DNA from 2 places in the Enterobacter sp. UPMP701 genome. Region 1 is predicted to be linked to the other one. Evidence: predicted binding sites of a transcription regulator. Region 1 holds the regulator's gene; the other holds the start of a gene.
The links. The regulator PurR, encoded in region 1, represses purine synthesis genes. The targets are predictions, from matches to a motif close to CANGCAAACGTTTGCNTG.
Positions count from the first base shown of each region.

Region 2: a site for PurR is predicted at 1,567-1,584, ahead of pyrD (quinone-dependent dihydroorotate dehydrogenase). Genes of this name have one in related genera too.

Region 1 covers NZ_JBSKJN010000001.1:527,324-531,536, reverse strand. Annotated here, with positions in the region: gene ACWKXT_RS02600 (MFS transporter) at 1-581, opposite strand, end outside; gene cydH (cytochrome bd-I oxidase subunit CydH) at 744-833, opposite strand; gene purR (HTH-type transcriptional repressor PurR) at 1,131-2,156, shown strand; gene punR (DNA-binding transcriptional activator PunR) at 2,174-3,085, opposite strand; gene punC (purine nucleoside transporter PunC) at 3,200-4,213, shown strand, end outside.
Region 2 covers NZ_JBSKJN010000001.1:166,549-170,761, forward strand. Annotated here, with positions in the region: gene ACWKXT_RS00720 (aliphatic sulfonate ABC transporter substrate-binding protein) at 1-862, opposite strand, end outside; gene ssuE (NADPH-dependent FMN reductase) at 855-1,430, opposite strand; gene pyrD (quinone-dependent dihydroorotate dehydrogenase) at 1,680-2,690, shown strand; gene zapC (cell division protein ZapC) at 2,856-3,398, shown strand; gene ACWKXT_RS00740 (YcbX family protein) at 3,395-4,213, opposite strand, start outside.

The DNA of each region.
Region 1 (4,213 bases):
TCTTTACGCACTTCCGGACGTTCGCCGGCGCTGCCTTTCGGCAGGGAGAAGAACAGTGCCACCATCGCGACCACGCCCAGCCCGGCCGTCGCCAGGAAGGACATCCGCCAGCCGATCGCTTCACCCAACCAGGTTGCCGCCGGTACGCCGCCAATGTTGGCAATCGTCAGCCCCATAAACATGGTCGCCACGGCGCTTGCCTGCTTGTGTTTCGGCACAACGCTCGCGGCCACGACCGACCCGAGCCCAAAGAACGCGCCGTGGTTGAGGCTGGTCAGAATGCGCGACAACATCAGGGTGGTGTAGTCCGGCGAAATGGCCGAAAGCACATTGCCGAGGGTGAAAATCGCCATCAGGAAAATCAGCGCATTGCGGCGCGCGCGGTGCGAAAGCAGAAGCGTCATCAGCGGCGCTCCCACCATCACTCCGATAGCGTAGGCGCTGATTAGCATACCGGCGGCCGGGATCGAGACGTCCACGCCCCGGGCGATAACAGGCAGTAACCCCATCGGGGAGAATTCAGTGGTGCCAATCCCAAAAGCGCCAATCGCCAGGGCCAGCAGGGGAAAATTGATTTTCATGCGTCAACTCCGGATGCCGTGTCATGTGGTGACACAGAACAAAGAAGCGGAAAGCATGACATCAATCACAAAAAATGAGAAGTTAACAAAATGGCAAAAGATTTTTGCCAGAGAAGTAACAATCAGGAGATCGGGAGGGAGAAGGCTCTCCCCCCGCGTAAATCAGTGCAGCGCAGCCGTCAGGCCAGCCGCGACAATCAGAGCCAGCACAATAACGGTGGTGAACAGCGAAAACTTCAGATCGGAACTCATCAATTTTTCTCCTTTTAATCCCCCCACGAAAAGTGAGCTTGCTCATTTTTGCACAATTTAGCTCAAAAATCTTCCTGGATTTAAGCTGATAAACACTTTAGCTCTTCCCCTTTTCATCAAGATAGGCCAAAATTCCACGCTAAATTTATTAGCGTACCGGCCATTGACCCCCTCCTGACGTCCCGTGTCGTTTTCCTGGCGTACCGCAATCCAAAATTGCGAGATAAGGGTGAGAGAAGGCAAACGTTTACCTTCAAGTTTTTCAGGAGTTTAGGATATGGTCTGGAGTGACATTTAATGGCAACAATTAAAGACGTAGCAAAACGCGCAAACGTTTCCACTACAACCGTATCACATGTAATTAACAAAACCCGCTTTGTGGCGGAAGAGACGCGCAACGCCGTCTGGGCTGCGATCAAAGAGCTGCACTACTCACCGAGTGCGGTTGCGCGTAGCCTCAAGGTTAATCACACCAAGTCTATTGGTCTGCTGGCGACCAGCAGCGAAGCGGCCTATTTTGCCGAGATCATTGAAGCGGTAGAGAAAAACTGCTTCCAGAAAGGCTATACCCTGATTCTGGGCAACGCATGGAATAGCATAGAAAAACAGCGTGCCTATCTGTCGATGATGGCGCAAAAGCGCGTGGATGGCCTGCTGGTGATGTGCTCCGAGTACCCGGAATCCGTACTGTCGATGCTGGAAGAGTATCGCCATATCCCTATGGTGGTGATGGACTGGGGCGAAGCGCGCGCCGACTTCACCGATTCCGTCATCGATAACGCCTTCGAAGGCGGTTACATGGCGGGCCGTTATCTGATCGAACGCGGCCACCGCGAGATTGGCGTAATCCCGGGTCCGCTGGAGCGCAACACCGGTGCGGGCCGCCTGGCCGGATTTATGAAAGCGATGGAAGAGGCGCTGATTACCGTGCCGGAAAACTGGATCGTGCAGGGTGACTTTGAGCCGGAATCAGGCTACCGCGCGATGCAGCAGATCGTCTCCCAGCAGCACCGTCCGACCGCCGTCTTCTGCGGGGGCGACATCATGGCCATGGGTGCACTCTGCGCCGCAGACGAGCTTGGCCTGCGCGTCCCGCAGGATATTTCCGTGATCGGCTATGACAACGTGCGCAACGCGCGCTTCTTCACGCCAGCGCTGACCACCATTCACCAGCCGAAAGATTCGCTGGGTGAAACGGCCTTCAATATGCTGCTGGACAGGATCGTCAACAAGCGTGAAGAGTCGCAGTCCATTGAAGTTCATCCACGCCTCATCGAGCGCCGCTCCGTTGCGGATGGTCCTTTCCGCGACTACCGTCGTTAATCTTCTTCCGGGGCCAGTCAGTCTGGCTCCCGTAACCATTCCCGGTTAAGCGTTTCGCTGTCACCCAGATAATCCAGCAGCCAGGCCATAGCGGGTGAGACATCATTTTGTTGCCAGGTGAGACAGCAGGCCGCATCCGGGAACGGGTTCTCCAGCGTTAGCTCTATCCACTCTCCGGTGTCGATACGCGGACGCGCAAAATGGGCGGGCACCATGCCTACGCAGAGTCCGGCACTGAGGCACGTCGCCGACGATCCCCAGTCAGGGGCGACAACCCGCCGCTGGTTGTCCAGCAGCCATGTAATTCGCTTCGGCAGTGAACGGGAGGTATCCTCCAGCACCAGCGACGGCCAGCTGCGCAGCGTATCGTCGCTCAGCGGCCCTTCCATCGCCGCCAGGGGATGATCGCTTGCCACCACACATTTCCAGCTCAGCATCCCCATATCGCGAAAGGCGTAACGTCCCCCGACGGGGATCGCCTGGGTCGCGCCAATCGCCATCTCTACCCTGCCGTCCGCCAGCGCATCCCAGACGCCGTTGAACACCTCCTGCGAGACCCGCAGTTCAACGTCAGAGAAATGCCGATAAAAATCGACAATCATCTGCCGGGTGCGCTTGGGCTTAACGATGTTATCCACCGCAATGGAAAGGTGTCCCCGCCAGCCGTTCGCGATCTGCTGACACTGCTCGCGGGTGATCTGCATTTTTTTGATAACAGAACGCCCTTCTTTCAGAAACCACGCCCCTGCGGGCGTTAATTCCACATCACGATGCCGCCGTTCAAACAGCGGAACCGCCAGCCATTCTTCAAGCTGACGTACCGTATAGCTGATAGCCGAAGGGACGCGGTGCAACTCCTGCGCCGCAGCGCTAAAGCTGCCGTTACGCGCGACAGCATCGACCACTTCAAGAGAATAATCTGACCACATTTTCTGCCTGCAAAAAATTTGAATTCACCCGCCAAATATTAGCGTTTCACAAGCGGCTTTGCACTCCCTACACTCAGCGCCAATGTATACCTGCCTCCTCAGGAGAATAAAATAGTGCAACCCAGGAAAGGATTTTTAGTCTGGCTCGGCGGCTTAAGCGTGCTGGGCTTTTTGGCCACCGATATGTACCTGCCGGCCTTCGCCGCGATGCAGGAAGATTTGCAAACGCCTGCCGCGGCCATCAGCGCCAGCCTGAGTTTGTTCCTCGCCGGTTTTGCTTTCGCACAGCTGCTCTGGGGACCGCTCTCGGATCGCTTTGGTCGTAAACCGGTATTGCTGCTGGGGCTGGCCATTTTTGCCGTTGGCTGTCTGGGGATGTTATGGGTGCGCGATGCTACCTGGCTGCTGGTGCTGCGGTTTGCTCAGGCGGTCGGCGTCTGTGCCGCTGCCGTGACCTGGCAGGCGCTGGTCACCGACTACTACCCGGCAAACCGCACAAACCGTATTTTCGCTACCATTATGCCGCTGGTGGGTCTCTCACCTGCCCTCGCCCCGCTGCTGGGCAGCTGGATCCTCGCGCACTTTGACTGGCAGGCTATCTTTGCCACGCTGTTTGCCATCACGCTGGTGCTGATGCTGCCTGCGTTCGCTCTCAAGCCAGCGCATAAAAAAGAGGCGCATGCTGACGCGAAGCCGATTACCTTCACCTCCCTGCTGAGCGCAAAAGCATATCGCGGCAACGTTCTGATCTATGCCGCCTGTTCGGCGAGCTTCTTCGCGTGGCTGACCGGTTCGCCCTTTATTCTGCATGATATGGGCTACAGCCCGGCGGCCATTGGTCTGAGCTACGTTCCGCAGACCATCGCGTTCCTGGTGGGCGGGTACGGCTGCCGCGCGGCGCTGCAAAAATGGGAAGGCCAGCAAATGCTGCCGTGGCTGCTGGTGCTGTATGCGTTGAGCGTCATCGGGACCTGGGCCGTTGGCTTTATTCCGGGCGCGGGTCTTGCCGAAATATTGATTCCATTCTGCGTGATGGCCATCGCGAACGGGGCGATCTACCCTATCGTTGTGGCGCAGGCGCTGCGTCCGTTCCCGCAGGCGACAGGCCGCGCGGCTGCGCTGCAGAAC
Region 2 (4,213 bases), 360 kb from region 1:
GCTGCTGAAGCGCGGCGACGTGCGCGTCGACAGGCGCAATGGTGGTGGGGGGACGGTGACTGAGGTAGCTCGCGATCACCGGTTCAGGTAAGCCCATGGTTTTTGCCAGCAGGGCAATGCTCGCCTGACGCTGGCTCTGTGTCAGGGCATCGGCCTGCGTAAAGGTATCCAGTACGCCCTGAATAAACGCGCCGTTCTTTTCTGCGTAAGGGCGTGAGGCGAGATAGAACGAACCGGTTTGCTTCAGCGTGGTTCCATCTTTCAGCACCCGTACACCACCCTGCAGCAATGCGGCGGAGTAGTACGGGTCCCAGATGGCCCAGGCATCAACGTTCTTCTGCTGGAACGCAGCACGCGCGTCGGCAGGCGTCAGGTAGACGGGCTGAATGTCGGTGAACTTGAGCCCGGCTTCCTGTAAAGCGCGCAGCAGCAGGTTGTGCGAGCTGGAGCCTTTCTGGAACGCAACTTTACGGCCTTTAAGGTCGGCAACGCTTTTGATGTCGCTGTTTTCAGGTACCAGAATCACCTCGGCTTTCGGTTTCGCGGGTTCTACGCCCACATAAACCAGGTCCGCTCCGGCAGCCTGAGCAAAGATAGGCGGAATGTCGCCCGTGCTGCCTAAATCGATACTTCCGACGTTCAGTGCTTCAAGCATCTGTGGCCCAGCGGGGAACTCCACCCAGGAGAATTTGGTGTCCGGGAAGCGTTTTTCCAGAAGCTGGTGGCTTTTTGCCAGCACCATACTGACGCTGCCTTTCTGATAGCCGATACGCAGGCTTTCCGGCGCGGTGTCTGCCGAATGAGCCAGCGACGAAAGGGCCATGAGTCCGGCCAGGCCGATGCGTGTCAGAGTTTTAAGCATGAGCGACTCCCTGTTGAGGATTAAATGAAGGGACCTGGATATCCCGGCGATGCAGCGCGTACCAGAAGGTTTCCAGCGCGGCATCAAGTCGCGTTTGCAGATTCGGCGTGAAGTGCGGCTTATGCTGGTAGTCGATGATCTGCGAATCATCTGCAAAAACGCCGTGAAGGATCTCCTGCGCTTTCAGCGCGTTGAGTACCGGTTTCAGGGCATAATCCACCGCCAGTAAATGGGCCACCGTGCCGCCCGTGGCCAGCGGCAGGACAACTTTGCCGTCCAGGGCGCGCTCGGGAAGCAGATCGAGCAGCGTTTTCAATGCACCCGAAAAAGAAGCTTTATAAACAGGTGTCGCCACGATTAAGCCGTCAGCGCCTTTAAGCTGTTCCGTCAGGGTTTTGAGCGCGGGGCTGTCAAAACGGGCGTAGAGCAAATCTTCAGGTTCGAAGTTATGCAGATTCCAGTGGCACACTTCCACATCCAGAGCATTGAGCTTGTCGCGGGCATATTCCAGCAGGGCGCTGGAACGCGAGGGGAATCGTGGACTGCCGGCCAGGGTGATGACGCGCATGTTTGCTCCTTATAACCAATTGTTTGCTTTTGTCTAACATTCATAACAATTTTCAGGAGTGTGACACCGCGCGGTTATTCCACTAAATGATTTATCCTCAATTCAAAAGCGAAAAAATGCATAAGAAAGGGGAAGGCAGGAAAACGATTGCGTTTTACGCTGATTTTTTTGCCGCAGGTCAATTCCCTTTCGTGGCGGGATCGCCCATAATCCCCTCCCGGTTTGCACACCGGGAATCCAGGAGAGTTCATGTACTACCCCTTCGTTCGTAAAGCCCTTTTCCAGCTCGACCCTGAGCGCGCTCATGAATTTACATTCCAGCAATTACGTCGCATTACAGGTACGCCTCTGGCGGCTCTGGTGCGTCAAAACGTGCCGGAAAAGCCTGTGCAGTGCATGGGTCTGACTTTTAAAAATCCGCTGGGTCTGGCGGCTGGCCTGGATAAGAACGGCGAATGTATTGACGCCCTGGGCGCGATGGGCTTTGGCTCCATCGAAATCGGTACCGTCACGCCGCGTCCGCAGCCGGGAAATGACAAGCCGCGCCTGTTCCGCCTGGTCGAAGCCGAAGGGCTGATCAACCGCATGGGCTTTAATAACCTCGGCGTTGATCACCTGGTGGAGAACGTGAAAAAAGCCCATTTTGATGGGGTGTTAGGCATCAATATCGGTAAAAATAAAGATACGCCGGTTGAGCAGGGTAAAGATGACTATCTGATTTGTATGGAAAAAGTCTACGCCTATGCCGGGTATATCGCGGTGAATATTTCCTCACCCAATACCCCGGGCCTGCGTTCCTTACAATATGGCGAAGCGCTGGACGATCTTCTGAGTGCCATCAAAAATAAACAAAATGAGCTGCAGACGATCCACCATAAATATGTTCCGGTCGCGGTTAAGATCGCACCGGATCTTTCTGCCGAAGAATTGATCCAGGTTGCCGACAGTTTAGTTCGCCATAATATTGACGGTGTGATTGCGACGAATACCACGCTCGATCGTTCGCTCGTCCAGGGAATGAAAAACTGTGACGAAGCGGGTGGGTTAAGTGGACGTCCGGTTCAATTAAAAAGCACCGAAATTATTCGCGCACTGTCTGCGGAATTAAATGGCCGTTTACCGATTATTGGCGTCGGCGGCATCGACTCAGTGATAGCTGCCCGCGAGAAGATGGCGGCGGGTGCATCACTGGTACAAATCTATTCCGGCTTTATTTTTAAAGGCCCGCCTTTGATTAAAGAAATCGTTACTCATATCTAATCTTTTTTCCTAATCAGACAACCAGGGCTTTATTTCCAGCCCTGGTTGTTTTATATTCCGTCACTGTTGCTTATTTAGACATTATAGTCTTTTATTACTAGTGTTATAAACGAAGCGGCGAACAGGACATTTTTAGTACAGGACGTTTGGGGACGGGAGAGACACATGCGAATTAAACCTGACGATAACTGGCGCTGGTATTTTTGCGACGAGCACGATCGTATGATGCTCGATTTAGCCAATGGCATGTTGTTTCGTTCTCGTTTTGCCCGCCGAATGTTAACCCCGGACGCCTTTGCCCCGTCGGGCTTTTGCGTTGACGATGCGGCACTTTATTTCTCCTTTGAAGAAAAATGCCGTGACCTGGCGCTTTCTAAAGAACAGCGCGCTGAGTTGGTCCTGAATGCGCTGGTGGCGATTCGTTTCCTGAAGCCGCAAATGCCAAAAAGCTGGCATTTCCTGGCGCACGGTATGAACTGGTCCCCGGCCACGGGCGACGCGGCCAGCGTCAATCTGAGCGATACTGCCGAAGAAGTGAGCCTGTTAGTGGTTGAGCCGGGCGAAAACGCTGCACTCTGCCTGCTGGCGCAACCCGGCGTGACGATTGCCGGGCGAGTGATGCAATTAGGTGATGCGATCAAAGTGATGAACGACAGGCTGAAGCCACAGCTGCGCGTCGATGCCTTCAGCCTGGAACAGGCGGTTTAAGCTTCCAGCTGTACGGACGTTTTCGGTACGCAGCTACAGCACAGAATTGTCCCGTCATTGCCAACTGCAGACTTCTTCAACGCACTCACTTCACCTTCCACCAGCTTAATGCGGCAGCATCCGCAAATTCCCGCGCGGCAGGAATACGGTACGCGAATTCCGGCTTGTTCCAGCTGCTCCAGTAAAACCTGCTGATTGTTGCCACGAATCACCTTGCCCTGCCAGTGAATATCCACCGCAGAGGCAACGTTTGTCTCAATGTCGACCATTTCTTCTTCCTGCCCGGCGCCGTACACTCTCGCAGGCCCGCGGGCAAGAATTTCGACCTCATCGCCTACGCGGATCGCGCCGCTGGAGCGCGGGATCAGGTTCTGACCGAAATCGACATCGCCGTTATCCTGCGCGGTACGGAACGATTGCAGCGTTTTCAGCGGTTCGCCGGAAGGGTGTTTCTGACCTTTCTCAGGGCTCACCGTGGTGAAAATGCAGCGGCTACAGGGTTTGACGACATCAAAGATGACGCTGCCGATGCGGATCACTTTCCAGGTGTCTTCATCCCAGGCGTCGGCACCTGTGACTACCAGGTTTGGACGGAACTGTTCCATCTGTACGCTGGCTTTACAGCGATTCTGTACATCACGCAGTGACGCTTCGTTGGTGAGCAGAAACGGGAAGCCATCGGCAAAGGAGAGGGGAACGGCGTCGTGGCGCTTCACGCGACGCGTCAGTTCAGGCCCAACCCAGCGCAGCTGCACGTCGCGGGAGAAGAAGCCGCTCAGCCAGCGGTTAATTTCATCCGGTGCGATGCGCGCGGT